Regions from separate parts of the Thalassolituus sp. ST750PaO-4 genome, predicted to be linked through region 2. Evidence: predicted binding sites of a transcription regulator. Region 2 holds the regulator's gene; each other region holds the start of a gene.
What was found. The regulator FNR, encoded in region 2, switches genes on or off when oxygen is low (the NO sensors DNR and NnrR bind a similar motif). The targets are predictions, from matches to a motif close to TTGATNTANATCAA.

Region 1 (4,767 bases), on a different contig from region 2:
CAACTGCTGAATCAGGTTATCAGCCACTTCCAACAGGAAGCCAGCCGTAAACAGGTCGAACTGGTGCTGGATATCAGCGACGAGCTGCCGGAATATTTTATCGGTGACCGCGGCCGTCTGCAGACCCTGCTGCATAATGTTCTGGCCCGCGCTCTGGCTTATACCGAATATGGTGAGCTGGCATTGCAGGCATCTTATTACCAGACCACTCAGGCCCATGGACTGCGTCTTCAGATCCAGCTGAGCAGCACCATCGTCAAGCAGGACGAGCTGAAAAATGCATTCTCCGTTTTACAGCACCACCTGCCTCTGGCAGAAAACTACAGCGCCAAGAGCTGGAATCTGCTGGTAACACGCCATCTGCTGCAGAAAATGAAAGCCACTCTGGAAGTAGAAAGTATGACCAGTCAGGGAGCCTCGCTGACGCTCTACCTGCCGCTGGAAGCGGAAGCCGGAAACAGCATTCCCTCGCCGCAGGATGACAGTCTGATTGGTCTGCGCATTCTGATCGTCGATGACAATGCATCACTCAGAAACGTAATCGAAAAACAGGTACGCCGCTGGGGCATGCGCCCGGACAGTACCTATAGTGGCAAGGAAGCACTCGCCATGCTGCGTAATCAGATCAGCATCGGCCAGCCCTATGATTTCATCATTATCGATCACGATATGCCGATTATGGATGGCCTGCAGCTGGCAGAACGAATCCGCTCCGATAAAGACATCAGCCAAAAACCAGCGCGCCTGATGCTGACAGGTTTAAGCATCAGCAGTGTGCGCGACGATGCTCTGGCCGTTGGTATTCAGCACCTGCTGGCCAAACCGGCCAGCGGCGAACGCCTGCGTAACGCCTTGCTGACCCTTAAATACCAGCCTCAGGTGCAGAACGAAGGCAGTTAATCGGCCGCGACTGCGCGGCTTGCCGCCCACTGCCGCAGTGCCTGCATAGGTTCTGCCATCACCACTGACAACGGCCGGGTACGGCGGATTTCCTGCAACAGAGTATCCGTGCTGAGACCGGGGCCGGAATGCTCACTGCTGGCGGCATGCCAGGCCGATACCACCGCCTGCTCCAGCTCGGCACCGGAAAAACCGCCACTCTCTTCAGCCAGTGCAGCCAGATCAAAACGCTGTGGGTCCAGCCCGCGCTTTTGCATATGCAAACGCAGAATCTCGGCACGGATTTCGGGTTTGGGCAGATCAACAAAGAACAGCTCATCCAGACGGCCCTTACGCAGTAACTCCGGTGGCAACGCATGAATGTTGTTCGCCGTCGCCACCACAAATACCTGCGCATCATGCTCTGCCAGCCAGGTCAGTAAGGTGCCGAGAATACGCTGACTGACGCCGGCATCGTTGCTGTCCTGACCCAGTCCTTTCTCAATCTCGTCAATCCAGACCACACAGGGCGACATGGTTTCGGCAAGCTTCAGCGCTTCGCGCAGATTGCGCTCAGTTTCACCGAAAAACTTGTTGTACAGGGTGCCGAAATCCAGACGCAGCAGGGGTAAGCCCCAGGAACCGGCCACCGCCTTAGCCGCCAGACTCTTACCGCTGCCCTGTACACCGAACAGCAGTAAGCCGCGAGGCCGCAGTTTGCGTTCGGCGGTCATAAAGGCCTGCTGGCGCTGCCCCAGCCAGGTTTTCATCACCTCCAGACCGGCGACATCGCTGAAACGCGCAGTGTCGTATTCAAAACTCATCACGCCGTCCATATCCAGCAACGCCATCTTGGCGCGGCTGACCGCCGGGACATCGTCCTGAGTAATGGCACCGTCATCGACGATAGCACCGCGCACCAGACGACGGGCATCGGAGAAAGTAAGCCCCTTCAGATTGGCGACCAGCTGCTGCAGGGTGTCGTTATCACTGCGCACTTTACGGCCACTGAGCTTGGCGTAACGCTGGGCTTCTTCTTTCACCAGCGCCAGCAACTGGCTGTCATCCGGTAACTGCAGGCTGAAGCTGGCGGCCAGGCGCTGCAACTCCGGAGGCGCCTGCAGGCGGTGGCTGAGCAACACCACGGTTTTGCCGTAACGCTCATGCTGCAGAGCAATGTCTTTCAGCAGACGCACCACCAAAGGCTCTTCGAGAAACGGATGCAGGTCGCAGAAGATAAACAGTCCGCCCTGTTCGCGCTCGCGTACAATGCGCAGGGCATCGGCGGGCTGCGTGGTTTCGGTGGCGCCAATATCTTCACCAAAACCGAGGCGGCGCAGGCCATCGCTCAGCGTCCATTGTTGCAGCGCCAGACCGCGGCGGATGGCCAGCCGGGTCAGCATCTCCAGCGCCCGCGCTTCCTCATGGGATTCCAGCAGTAACAGCGGCACCTGGCGGTCGAGCAACAGGCTTAAATCGTGTAAATCCTGCATCGCAGTCTCCTTATTCTATGCGCGATTCTAACCACTCAATCGGCGACTGTCCGCCCTGTTCTGGCCGAAACTCACTTGATATGGGTCATGCGCCGGACGCCGTTATGCCGTAAAATGGCCGGAAATTCCGGAGGTATGAGTTATGAATGCCAACTCCCGTCGCTACTCGCTGTTTGACAAACTGATCCAGAACGCCGATCAGGCATTACGCACACTGGTGCCCGGTGCTGCACAGGAAGAACGCCCGTCCCCGGCGCAGCAGCGCCCGTACCACGAGCTGAACGAGGCCGAACAGAAACACGCCGCCGGGCTGATGCGTATTAACCATACCGGTGAAGTCTGCGCTCAGGCGTTGTATCAGGGTCAGGCATTGACCGCCAAATTGCCTGAGGTACGGGAAGCCATGGAAGAAGCCGCCCGCGAAGAAATTGATCATCTGGTGTGGTGCGAAGACCGCATCAAAGATCTGGGCAGCCATACCAGCCGTCTGAATCCGCTGTTTTACGGACTGTCATTCGGCATCGGCGCTCTGGCCGGAAAAATCTCCGACAAAGTCAGTCTGGGTTTTGTCGCCGCCACCGAAGAACAGGTGTGCAAGCATCTGAGTCAGCATATGACCAGCCTGCCGGTGCAGGACGAAAAGAGCAAAGCGGTACTGCTGCAGATGCTGGAAGACGAAGCCAAACACGCCACTGTTGCCCTTGAAGCCGGCGGCCATAAATTCCCGCTGCCGGTCAAACTGGCGATGACCGCGGTATCGAAAGTGATGACCAAATCCGTTTATCGCTTCTGATAAAACCCCAGCCAGTATAATCATGCCTCCGCATCGCGCACTGACCTGCACCAAAGCAGGTCAGATGCGGAACGAATAACTCCCGTCACCAATAGATAGAATCGCTGTTTAGCAGGCAAAATGCCGCTGGTCTCTTACTCTGAATAAAGATGAGTAAGGAGCATCCCATGAGCCGATTCAGCGTTATCGAATTTATCCGCCGTATTTATCGCCTGCCACAGGATTATCCGGAACTGAACTGGACCCGTACCGAGCTCTACCGGCGCCGGTTAGAGCAGGTAAAAAATGGCTGGATTATTACCGGCCTGATTATGCTCGCCAGCGGCAGTACCGCCGTGGTTTGTGTATTGGGCGCATTCGCCACCTTTTTATCGCTGGCGTTTCTTGAGCCGGATAATCCGCCACTCTGACGGTTCTTTAGTGCACGGAATCGCAGGCATAAAAAAACCCTCCGGCGGAGGGTTCTTTTATGGCTTCTGATTCTGAATTACAGGCTCAGAATTTTCTCGCCGCGGGAAATACCGGACACACCGGTACGTACCGTTTCCAGAACACAGCCAGCACCGATTGCTTCAATAAAAGCTTCCAGTTTGTCGCTGGTTCCGGTCAGCTGGATGGTATACACGCTGGCAGACACATCCACGATCTGACCACGGAAGATGTCGGCAGTACGTTTGATTTCCGCACGCTGCGCACCCACCGCCTTTACCTTGATCAGCATCAGCTCGCGCTCAATGTGCGGGCCTTCAGACAGATCAACCAGTTTCACCACTTCGATCAGCTTGTTCAGCTGCTTGGTGATCTGTTCGATCTTGCGATCATCACCGGTGGTGGTCATGGTCAGGCGTGACAGGGTGTTGTCTTCTGTCGGCGCCACCGTCAGGGTTTCAATGTTGTAACCACGCTGGGCGAACAGACCGACAACGCGTGACAAAGCACCCGGTTCGTTTTCCAGCAGAATCGAAATAATGTGTCTCATGTTCAGGTCCGCTCCGTCTTGCTCAGCCACATATCACGCATGGAGCCAGCCGGCACCTGCATCGGATACACGTGTTCTTCCGGGTCGACAGCAACGTCGAGGAAGACCAGACGGTCATTGTATTTATTGAAGGTGTCTTCCAGTGCCTGTGGCAGCTCATCGCGGCCGGTCACGCGGATACCCACGTGGCCATAGGCTTCCACTAGTTTGACAAAGTCCGGCAGGGACTCCATGTACGAGTGGGAGTGACGACCTTCGTAGTTCATGTCCTGCCACTGACGAACCATGCCCAGAGAGCCGTTGTTCAGACACAGGATTTTTACCGGAATGCCGTACTGCAGACAGGTCGACAGTTCCTGGATATTCATCTGGATAGAGCCTTCACCGGTCACGCATACAACCATTTCTTCCGGGAAGTTCATTTTGATGCCCATCGCCGCCGGGAAACCAAAGCCCATGGTTCCAAGACCACCGGAGTTGATCCAGCGATTTGGCTTATCGAACTTGTAGTACTGCGCGGCAAACATCTGGTGCTGACCAACGTCAGAAGTCACGTAAGCGTCACCCTTGGTGGCCGCCCAAATCGCTTCGATCACTTCCTGCGGCTTCATCAGCTGCGAGTC
Region 2 (4,767 bases):
AAACGCAGCCATCTGATTACCCCGGAGGGGGAGCAGGCCTTACGCCGGGAATATGATTACCTGTGGCGCACTGAGCGTCCGAAAGTGACGCAGGAAGTTTCAGATGCCGCCAAGCTGGGGGACCGCTCGGAAAATGCGGAATACATCTATGGTAAACGCCGATTACGCCAGATCGACAGTCGCGTCCGTTTCCTGCTGAAACGTCTGGAGATTCTGACGGTGGTCGATCGTCTGCCGGCTGATCCGCAGAAAGTTTTTTTTGGCGCCTGGCTGGAACTTGAAGACGATGATGGCGAGGTTCATCGCTACCGTCTGGTGGGCGAGGATGAAATTGATCTCAAACGCGGCTATATCAGCGTTGATGCGCCGTTGGCGCGGGGATTACTGGGAAAACGTGTCGATGATGAAGTGACCGTGCGCCTGCCGAAAGGAGAAGAAACCTTTTACATCCTCAGCGTATCTTACCAGCGCCCTGAATGGGATGCCGGCGGCAGTAATCAGGCCGTTTTCTCCGCCTGATGTATCTGCCTTCTGCAACAGCATGAAAGCTGACCTCTGCTAGGCTTAATGGCAGGAGGATCATTATGATATCAGTACGCACGATCATGGCTTTGCTGTTGGCTTTTCTGGCGTTGCCAGCCTTGGCCACCGACGCTGGGATGCAGAACGAAGCAGCCGCCGAAGGCGAAACCTGGCCCTTTGCCGGCGTCTATAAAATGCCGGTGTGGATTGATCAGGTACAGCGGGTCTGCCCGTGGAAGTCTGACGCCGGAGAGGGGTACATCCGCGTTGTCCGTACTAATGTGAAAGGCCCGCATGGCATTTATCTGCAGTGGATCCGTAAAGGCATTGCCGGCAGTGAAACTCAGGCGATCTCAACGGTGCGTGTAGAAGAGCTGGAAGGACAGTATCAGGTTCATCTGCAGATGCCCCAGCCGCAACTGAGTCCCGATGCCTGTCACCTGACGGCACTGGCTGAATCCATCATCACTGACCGGCGTTATAAAATGGAGCTTGTTGTGAAGGGGCCGGGAGAATATCAGCTGCTGGTCACCAGTCTGTTGCAAGGCGGTCTGTGACCGCCTTTTTCTTTTGGCTGCGCCCGGTATCAGCTTCAGATCAGTCGATCTGAACCACATCCAGACGGGTAAACAGATGGCCTTTATCCTGCTTGTCCTGCAGGGTGACAAAATCAAACAACTGGGTATCGCCTAACTGTGACGGTGCCACATTACAGATGGCGGCAAAGATATTCTCACTGCGTCCCGGCTGCTCTTTGTCCCACTGTTCCAGCATCATCTTAATATTCTGACGTTGCAGGTTTTCCTGTGAGCCACACAGGTTGCACGGAATGATCGGGAAGCCCCGTGCCTGGGAAAATTTCTCGATGTCTTTTTCTTTGCAATAAGCCAGCGGACGGATCAGCACGTGTTTCTGGTCGTCACTCAGCAGTTTCGGCGGCATAGCCTTGAGCTTGCCACCATGGAACATATTGAGGAACAGGGTTTCGATGATGTCGTCACGATGGTGACCAAGAGCGATTTTATTGGCGCCAATACTCTCGGCAAAGCCATACAGAGTGCCACGACGCAGGCGAGAGCACAGGCTGCAGGTGGTTTTACCTTCCGGAATAATTTCTTTCACTACGCTGTAGGTATCTTTCTCGACGATGTGATACTCAATACCCAGCTGGCTCAGATACTCCGGCAGCACATGTTCAGGAAATCCGGGCTGCTTCTGATCCATATTCACCGCCACGATATCAAAGTGAATCGGTGCGCTTTTCTGCAGACTCAGCAGAATATCGAGCATGGTGTACGAATCTTTACCGCCGGACAGGCAAACCATGACCTTATCGCCGTCTTCGATCATGCGGTAGTCTTCGATGGCCTTGCCGACATTGCGGCGCAGGCGCTTCTGCAGTTTGTTGAACTCGAGTTGCTCTTTGCGCTCGGCAGCGGATTCGATCATAAAAACACCCTGAATAATTGCGCCCGCTTTATAGCAGAATGCATCGGGTGAAGGAACCGCCTGCGCAGGTCAGGCAGTTAAAAAGGAATGTTGTTCGGGGACTTTGAGAAAAGGTACGCCTGCTCAGGCTGCACGGTTGAGCAGGGCGGTGGCTGTACCGAGACTGGCGCAGAACTCTTCAATGCTGACACCGCTGCGGGGATGGTAAAAACGTTTCCACAGACGTGCGAGCTGTTCTGCGGTTGCATCGGCGGGCAGAACAAAATCATCATTGCGGGCATAGATAAACCAGGCAATGGCGGTGGCATAAGACAGGTTGGTGGTCAGCTCGGCATGGGGGTGACTGAGAAAATCATGCTGGCTGGCAAGGCCGCGCACGGTGCTGGCCAGTTCCGGCTGTTGCGCCAGATAAGCGTCCCATACATGGCGGTGGGTCAGGCTGTGAATGCGGTAAATGCCGAGAGCCCGTTGACCGGCGGCTTTGAGGTGCGATCCAAGAGCCGATTCCTGAGCCGCAGTTGCCAGCAGCAGGGTGCTGGCCATCGGGTTACTAACCCCGATACGTTGCAGGGTTGGCTGGATTACCCAGCGGGTCAGTTCATTTGCGCAGATGCCCATGGTCACCTCCTTATACGTCATATCGGCTGAATGACGCTGTTTCTGCAATCTTAGATCAGATTATTTTATCTGCTGCGGTTTTATACCAATTGCCAATAGATAGCCTGGATACCGGCGCCAGAAAAATAACGTCTGTTCAGCCTTTATTCTGGTAAAAGCATTTCCCGTACCAGAGGGCGTTGCATGAGTGTTCATAAGCAGAAAACAGGCATAAGAGGGCAGGCATAAAAAAACCGGCCTCTGGCCGGTTTTTTTGCTTACGGGTGAGCGGCTTACTCTTGCGGGTGAGCGGCACACTCTTTTTCAGTATTCAGGCCGGCCAGTTCATACAGCATATCGGGGTCCTGCAGAATCACTTCTTTCCCCTGGGTTTCGATCAGACCGTTTTTCTGGAAGCGGGTAAACACGCGGCTGATGGTTTCTACCGCGAGGCCCAGATAGTTACTGATATCCACCCGCGACATCGGCAGGCGGAAATGACTGGCCGAGAAACCACGACGGGAATAACGCTGGGAAATATCAATCAGGAAAGAGGCCACGCGCTCTTCGGCGTTTTTCTTGCTGAGCAGCAACATCATGTTCTGATCATGACGGATTTCGGTGCCCATTGTACGCATCAGCTGCTTACGCAGATCCGGCAGGTCATCGGCCAGACTGTCGAGTTGCTGCAGCGGAATTTCACAGACGGTGGTGGTTTCCAGCGCTTTGGCGGTTAACGGATAGTTGCCGTTATCGTAACCGGCCAGGCCAACCAGCTCAGAGGCCAGGTGAAAACCGGTAATCTGTTCTTCACCGTTACTCGCCAGAGTGTAGGTTTTCAGGGCTCCGGTGCGTACGGCAAATACGGATTGAAACGCTTCGCCCTGCTGGAACAGCAGCTGACCTTTCTGGATCGGACGGCCACGGCGGATGATATCGTCGAGGCGCTCCATATCGGAATCGTTCAGGGACAATGGCAGACACAACGCATTCAGTGAGCAGGTCTGGCAGTGTGGTTGAGTGCCCCGCAGTGGAGCAGGCGCAACATGTGTCGTTTTCATGACTGATTCCTGAGTGAAACCCCGGTGTCGGAGTAAGTAACAAGTGCAGCAGTTGCGGCTATGTTCGGCATTAGCGCGCGATCTGTCAAGAAAGTAACCAGACCGATGCTGCCGTCCACAAACCAAATCCGATCAGTAATCCCCCGGCAACCTGACGCACGCGGTTGTTGCTCAGAAACGGCGTCAGTACATTGGCCGCCAGTGTGCTGGCAAACAGGGCAGGCAGGGTACCCAGACCAAAGGCGAACATCGCGGCGGCTCCCAGCAAAGGCTGGCCATTTGCGGCAACCCAGCTCAGCGTGCTGTAAATCAGGCCGCAGGGCAACCAGCCCCAGAGCATGCCCAGCCACAGACGATCTATCGCACGCGGAGATTGCATAAAACGGCGGGTCAGAGGCTGCAGGTATTTCCAGATTCCCTGGCCCAGTTGCTCAATACGGGTCAGCATCAGTGACCAGCGGGCAATATAGAGCCCCATCAGTATCAGCATCAGCGCGGCCAGTGTCCGCAAGATCAGCATCAGCCACTGGTGCTGGCTCTGCAGCCACAGACCTGCGCTGGCGACTATCAGCCCGGCGATGCTGTAGCTCAGTATGCGCCCGGTGTTAAACAGCAGCGTCACCCGGACACGCTGAGTTCCGGCGCTGCTGCCAATAGCCGCAGCAATACCACCGCACATCACCAGGCAGTGGCTGGAGCCAAACAACCCCAGCAGAAACGCAGTCAGCAGCGACAGGGGTTCAATCATGGCTTGTCAGATGGGGTTTGTTCGCTGTCGTCCTGACGGCGACTTATCGGCTCATCGTCATCAAACAGAATGCGGTGGGCGGGGGACTCCATGTCTTCAAACTGGCCGCTCTTCACCGCCCAGAAAAAGATCAGCACGGCAATGCCGATCAGCAGTAAAGACAGCGGTACCAGGATGTAAATGATATCCATCGATCAAACCTCAGAGGAGTCAGGAGCCGGCAGGCGATTCAGGCGCAGGGCGTTGGTGACCACCAGTAACGAACTGAATGACATGCCAATCGCAGCGGCCCAGGGCGGAACAAAACCTGCCGCTGCCACCGGTAATGCGATGAGATTGTACAGCAAAGCCCAGCCGATGTTCTGAGCAATAATACGGCGTGTCTTGGTG
Region 3 (4,767 bases), on a different contig from region 2:
TTGTCGGCAAAAATCAGGTTTTCTTTCATCAGATCTTCCGGGATACCCAGATCGCGGGCAACACGGTTGAAACGGGCATGCTCCAGAGAGTGACAGCCCATGCAGTAGTTAGCAAAGGTCTGCGCACCACGCTGCAGAGATGCAGTGTCAGTCAGATCAGTCAGGTGCTTATCCAGATGAACTCCGGCCCCTGCAGCCATAGCAACGGCTGGAATAAATGCGGCAATTAACGCGAATACTTTTTTCATTATCAGTGGCCCCCGGTTACGCGCTCTGGTACTGGTTTGGTTTTTTCCATGCGGGTGTAGAACGGCATCAGCAGGAAGAAACCAAAGTAAATAAATGAGCAGAAACGAGCCAGGAAAGTATTCAGGTCGTTTGCTGGCTGAGTACCAAGCCAGGTCAGTTCAACGAAGGCTGCGGCAAAGACAATGATAAATACTTTGCTGATCCAGCCTTTGTAGCGCCAGCTCTTAACCGGACTGCGGTCCAGCCATGGCAGAACAAACAGAACAGCAATAGCGGCAGCCATGGCAATTACACCCAACAGCTTATCCGGTACTGCACGCAGAATTGCGTAGAACGCACCGAAATACCATACAGGAGCAATGTGCTCTGGGGTTTTCAGGCCATTCGCTGGTTCAAAGTTAGCGTACTCCAGCATGAAGCCGTTACCTTCAGGGAAGAAGAACAGTACGGTACAGAAAATCATCAGGAAGACGACGATACCCACCAGGTCATGAACGGTGTAGTAAGGGTGGAACGGAATACCATCCAGCGGCTTGCCGTTTTCGTCTTTCAGTTTTTTGATATCAACGCCATCAGGGTTGTTAGAGCCCACTTCGTGCAACGCCAGCAGGTGCAGAACCACCAGCATAACGATAACCAGAGGCACAGCAATAACGTGCAGAGCAAAGAAGCGGTTCAGGGTGGCACCGGAAATCAGGAAGTCACCACGGATCCACTCAGTCAGAGCATCACCGATACCGAAAGGAATAACTGAGAACAGAGAGATAATTACCTGCGCACCCCAGTAAGACATCTGTCCCCATGGCAGTACGTAACCCATGAAAGCTTCCGCCATCAGAGCCAGATAAATCAGCATACCGAAGATCCAGATCAGCTCACGCGGCTTCTGGTATGAACCGTACAGAATCGCACGCATCATGTGCAGATAAACGGCAATAAAGAAGAAGGTAGCACCGGTGGAGTGCAGGTAACGAATCAGCCAGCCCCACTCAACATCACGCATGATGTATTCAACAGAGGCAAAAGCGCCTTCGGCACTTGGCACGAAGTTCATGGTCAGCCAGACACCAGTCAGAATCTGGTTAGCCAGCATCATCATTGACAGTACGCCGAAGAAATACCAGAAGTTGAAGTTCTTCGGTGCATAGTACTTGGACATATGCTTTTCATAGGTCTGGGTAACCGGCAGACGGTCATCAATCCAGCCCATCAGAGTGTTTTGCTGCTTACTCATTAAGCGTTCTCCTCATCAACACCGATCACCAGAACATTGTCGCCCTCGAAAGAATAAGGAGGAACAATCAGATTGGTAGCAGCTGGTGAGCCGTTAAATACGCGGCCAGATAAATCAAAGCGGGAGCCGTGACACGGACAGAACCAACCGCCCTGCCAGTTGGCGTCGAATGTTTCCGGCTTAACTTCAGCGAAGTATTTCGGTGCACAACCCAGGTGGGTACACACACCCAGCAGTACAATAAATTCCGGCTTGCGTGAGCGATAAATATTATCGGCGTAAGCAGGTTGCTGCTCTTTAACGCTGTTTTCCGGGTCTTTCAGGTTGTCGTTCAGGTTTGGCAGATTGTCCAGCTGTTCCTGAGTGCGGCGTGCAATATACACCGGCTTACCACGCCATTCGGCGGTCAGCATTGCACCTGGCTCAATTTTGCTGATATCGACTTTTGCCGGAGCACCTGCTGCTTTCGCCTTCTCACTTGGCAACCAAGATTTCACGAAGGGTACTGCGAGAAAGCCAGCGCCGACAGCACCGACGCCGGCTGTAGCGCCTACGAGCAGAGTACGCCGACCCTTATTCACGCCGTCTTGACTCATTACCATCTTCTCCCATCAAAAAAATTCTTTTGTGCTACAAGGTCAGGAGCCTGCTGTATGTTTTTTGTACAGACCCAGCGTAGCATACAGAGCGGCGCACATAGTAAAGAAATTGGGAGGTGGAAACAACCTGAAAAACCCACAGAACATGGGGTTTTGGGCATAAAAAAAGCGTCCATTGACATAGGCCAATGAACGCTTCTTTTTGTATCCTTCGAGCGAATTAACGCTTGGAGAATTGTGGCTTCTTACGTGCTTTACGCAGACCCACTTTCTTACGCTCAACTTCACGAGCGTCACGGGTAACATAACCCGCTGCACGCAGAGAAGGACGCAGAGTTTCGTCGTATTGCATCAGTGCACGGGTAATACCGTGACGGATAGCACCGGCCTGACCGTTACCACCACCGCCGTTAACGTTAACAATAACGTCAAACTTGGTCAGGTTTTCAGTCAGTTCGAGTGGCTGGCGAACAACCATGCGAGCGGTTTCACGACCGAAGTAAACATCCAGAGGACGTTTGTTAACTACGATGCTGCCTGTACCAGGACGCAGGAACACACGAGCTGTGGAAGTCTTACGACGACCGGTACCATAGTATTGAGAGACTGCCATCATATTATCCCAGTTTCAGTTCTTGCGGCTGCTGAGCGGTATGCGGATGCTCGCTACCAGCATAAACTTTCATTTTTTTGTACATGGCACGACCTAAAGGATTCTTTGGAAGCATACCTTTAACGGCCAGTTCGATTACCATTTCAGGCTTATGGTCGATCAGTTTCTCGAAAGAAATAGACTTCAGACCACCTGGGTAACCAGTGTGATGATGGTACATCTTGTCACTGGTTTTATTACCGGTAACTTTAACTTTGTCTGCATTGATAACAACGATGTAATCGCCGGTATCAACGTGTGGAGTGTATTCTGGCTTGTGCTTGCCTCTCAGACGGCGAGCAACCTCAGTGGCCAGGCGACCCAGCGTCTGTTCAGCTGCATCAACTACAAACCACTCACGTTTTACGGTTTCGGGTTTCGCGCTGTATGTTTTCATCAATTTCTCGCCTTTAAGGGCATGTTGATTCGAAAAGAGGGCGGCATTCTATAGGAAGGAAGATTCTTCCGCAAGTCATAATCCTGTATGAATTATGATCCGACCGGCCACTGCGGTTAAGCCCGCACCGGCACTGGGATGGCGCCCGCCGACACAGTAAAAGAAACCGCCGTTTGCGGTCAGCAAACGGCGGTTCAGGTATCTGTACCGGCTATGATTTGATCAGTAATGTTCCGGCTCGCGGAACTTCACCAGACCGTAAATCAGGGTCAGCATGGTGACCATGATATCGAGCAGAATGGCCAGAGCCATCATGGTCGAGGTGTCTTCCTGCTGGTCGTAACCCAGCGTTTGCCCAACATAGAAGCAGGTAACGCTGACGACAAAACCAATCAGGATGCAGGCTACCAGAAAATAGCCCTTGCCGTCATCCATCGTGAGCGCTTCATCCAGAACCTTTGCCTGCAACAGGAAGTAAGCGCTGTAACAAAGAGCACAGGCCAGCGCCATGCCGACCAGAAAAAAAGCAACCATAACGATTAACCTGCAGAACGATAACTGGCTAAAGCCTAGCTCAGATCTCTGCAGCTGCAAGACAGCACTGACCTTATTATCAGTGCATACGATCCTGCGCAATGCTTCCCTGTGCCTCTGCATGACGGCGCAGTATACGTGCCACCAGCATTCTCAGCTGCGCCGGCTTGATGGGCTTGTGCAGATAATCCAGCCGCTGACGGTGGAAGCTGCTGACCACTTCGTCACTGGTATCGCCGGTGACAATCAGAGCCGGAATATCCGCCAACATCCGCCTGACTTCATGCACAAAAGAACAGCCGTCATACCGGCCGGGCATACGGTAATCAACGATCATAAAATCCGGAATAAATCCGTCTGCTATCGCAGCAAGCGCGTCACTGGTTGAGGAAAAACTGATGCAGTGACTTCCCCAAACCGATAACAGCGACTCCATCGCCATAACAATGGAGGCTTCATTATCAACCACCATGATATTCAGCCCGGCAAAAGCGTTGTATCCCTCCGGGCTGCCTGCGAGAGCCGGTTTAACCGGTAGCGGCTCATGACTGAGTGGCAGCAGTAAGGCAACCTCAGTTCCCTGCCCCAATACCGAACTCACCTGTATTTCGTGGCCCAGCAGTTTGAGAATCCGCTGCACAATAGCCAGCCCCAGCCCCAGACCGCGCTTACGGTCACGCTCCTGATTATGTACCTGAAAAAATTCCTGAAAAATACAGTCCAGATCTTCTTCTGAGATGCCAATACCGGTATCGATAATACGCAATTTAACCTGTTGATCTGCTGCTTCAAATAACACCCGGATACCACCCTCCGAGGTATATTTCACGGCATTAACCAGCAGATTAGTCAGCACCCGCTCCAGCAGAACCGGGTCGGAGTAAACCACACAATTGCAGTAATCGACGCTGAAACTAAGCCCTTTTAATGTGCTGTCGATAACAAACTGCCGCTCCAGCTTGTCGAGCAAATCATCGATACAGAAACTCTGTTTATTAATGGCAACGTTGTTGTCGGCATCCAGACGCGATACGTCAAACAGTGCTTCCAGCAGTTCACTCAGAGACTCCAGCCCCTGGCTGATATTTTCCAGATCTTCACG

Region 1: a site for FNR is predicted at 2,448-2,461, ahead of coq7 (2-polyprenyl-3-methyl-6-methoxy-1,4-benzoquinone monooxygenase). Genes of this name have one in related genera too.
Region 3: a site for FNR is predicted at 2,258-2,271, ahead of petA (ubiquinol-cytochrome c reductase iron-sulfur subunit). Genes of this name have one in related genera too.

What each region holds. Positions count from the first base shown of each region.
Region 1 is NZ_JABVCB010000008.1:343,394-348,160, reverse strand. Features, by position in the region: gene HUF18_RS11070 (7TM-DISM domain-containing protein) at 1-900, shown strand, start outside; gene HUF18_RS11065 (AAA family ATPase) at 897-2,372, opposite strand; gene coq7 (2-polyprenyl-3-methyl-6-methoxy-1,4-benzoquinone monooxygenase) at 2,515-3,165, shown strand; gene HUF18_RS11055 (hypothetical protein) at 3,333-3,575, shown strand; gene ilvN (acetolactate synthase small subunit) at 3,653-4,144, opposite strand; gene HUF18_RS11045 (acetolactate synthase 3 large subunit) at 4,147-4,767, opposite strand, start outside.
Region 2 is NZ_JABVCB010000012.1:50,983-55,749, forward strand. Features, by position in the region: gene greB (transcription elongation factor GreB) at 1-519, shown strand, start outside; gene HUF18_RS13375 (hypothetical protein) at 585-1,079, shown strand; gene ttcA (tRNA 2-thiocytidine(32) synthetase TtcA) at 1,120-1,971, opposite strand; gene HUF18_RS13385 (hypothetical protein) at 2,095-2,589, opposite strand; gene fnr (fumarate/nitrate reduction transcriptional regulator Fnr) at 2,862-3,629, opposite strand; gene HUF18_RS13395 (sulfite exporter TauE/SafE family protein) at 3,715-4,377, opposite strand; gene ccoS (cbb3-type cytochrome oxidase assembly protein CcoS) at 4,374-4,568, opposite strand; gene HUF18_RS13405 (heavy metal translocating P-type ATPase) at 4,572-4,767, opposite strand, start outside.
Region 3 is NZ_JABVCB010000008.1:17,399-22,165, reverse strand. Features, by position in the region: gene HUF18_RS09510 (cytochrome c1) at 1-248, opposite strand, end outside; gene HUF18_RS09505 (cytochrome b) at 251-1,483, opposite strand; gene petA (ubiquinol-cytochrome c reductase iron-sulfur subunit) at 1,483-2,079, opposite strand; gene rpsI (30S ribosomal protein S9) at 2,303-2,695, opposite strand; gene rplM (50S ribosomal protein L13) at 2,700-3,131, opposite strand; gene HUF18_RS09485 (hypothetical protein) at 3,354-3,665, opposite strand; gene HUF18_RS09480 (hybrid sensor histidine kinase/response regulator) at 3,745-4,767, opposite strand, start outside.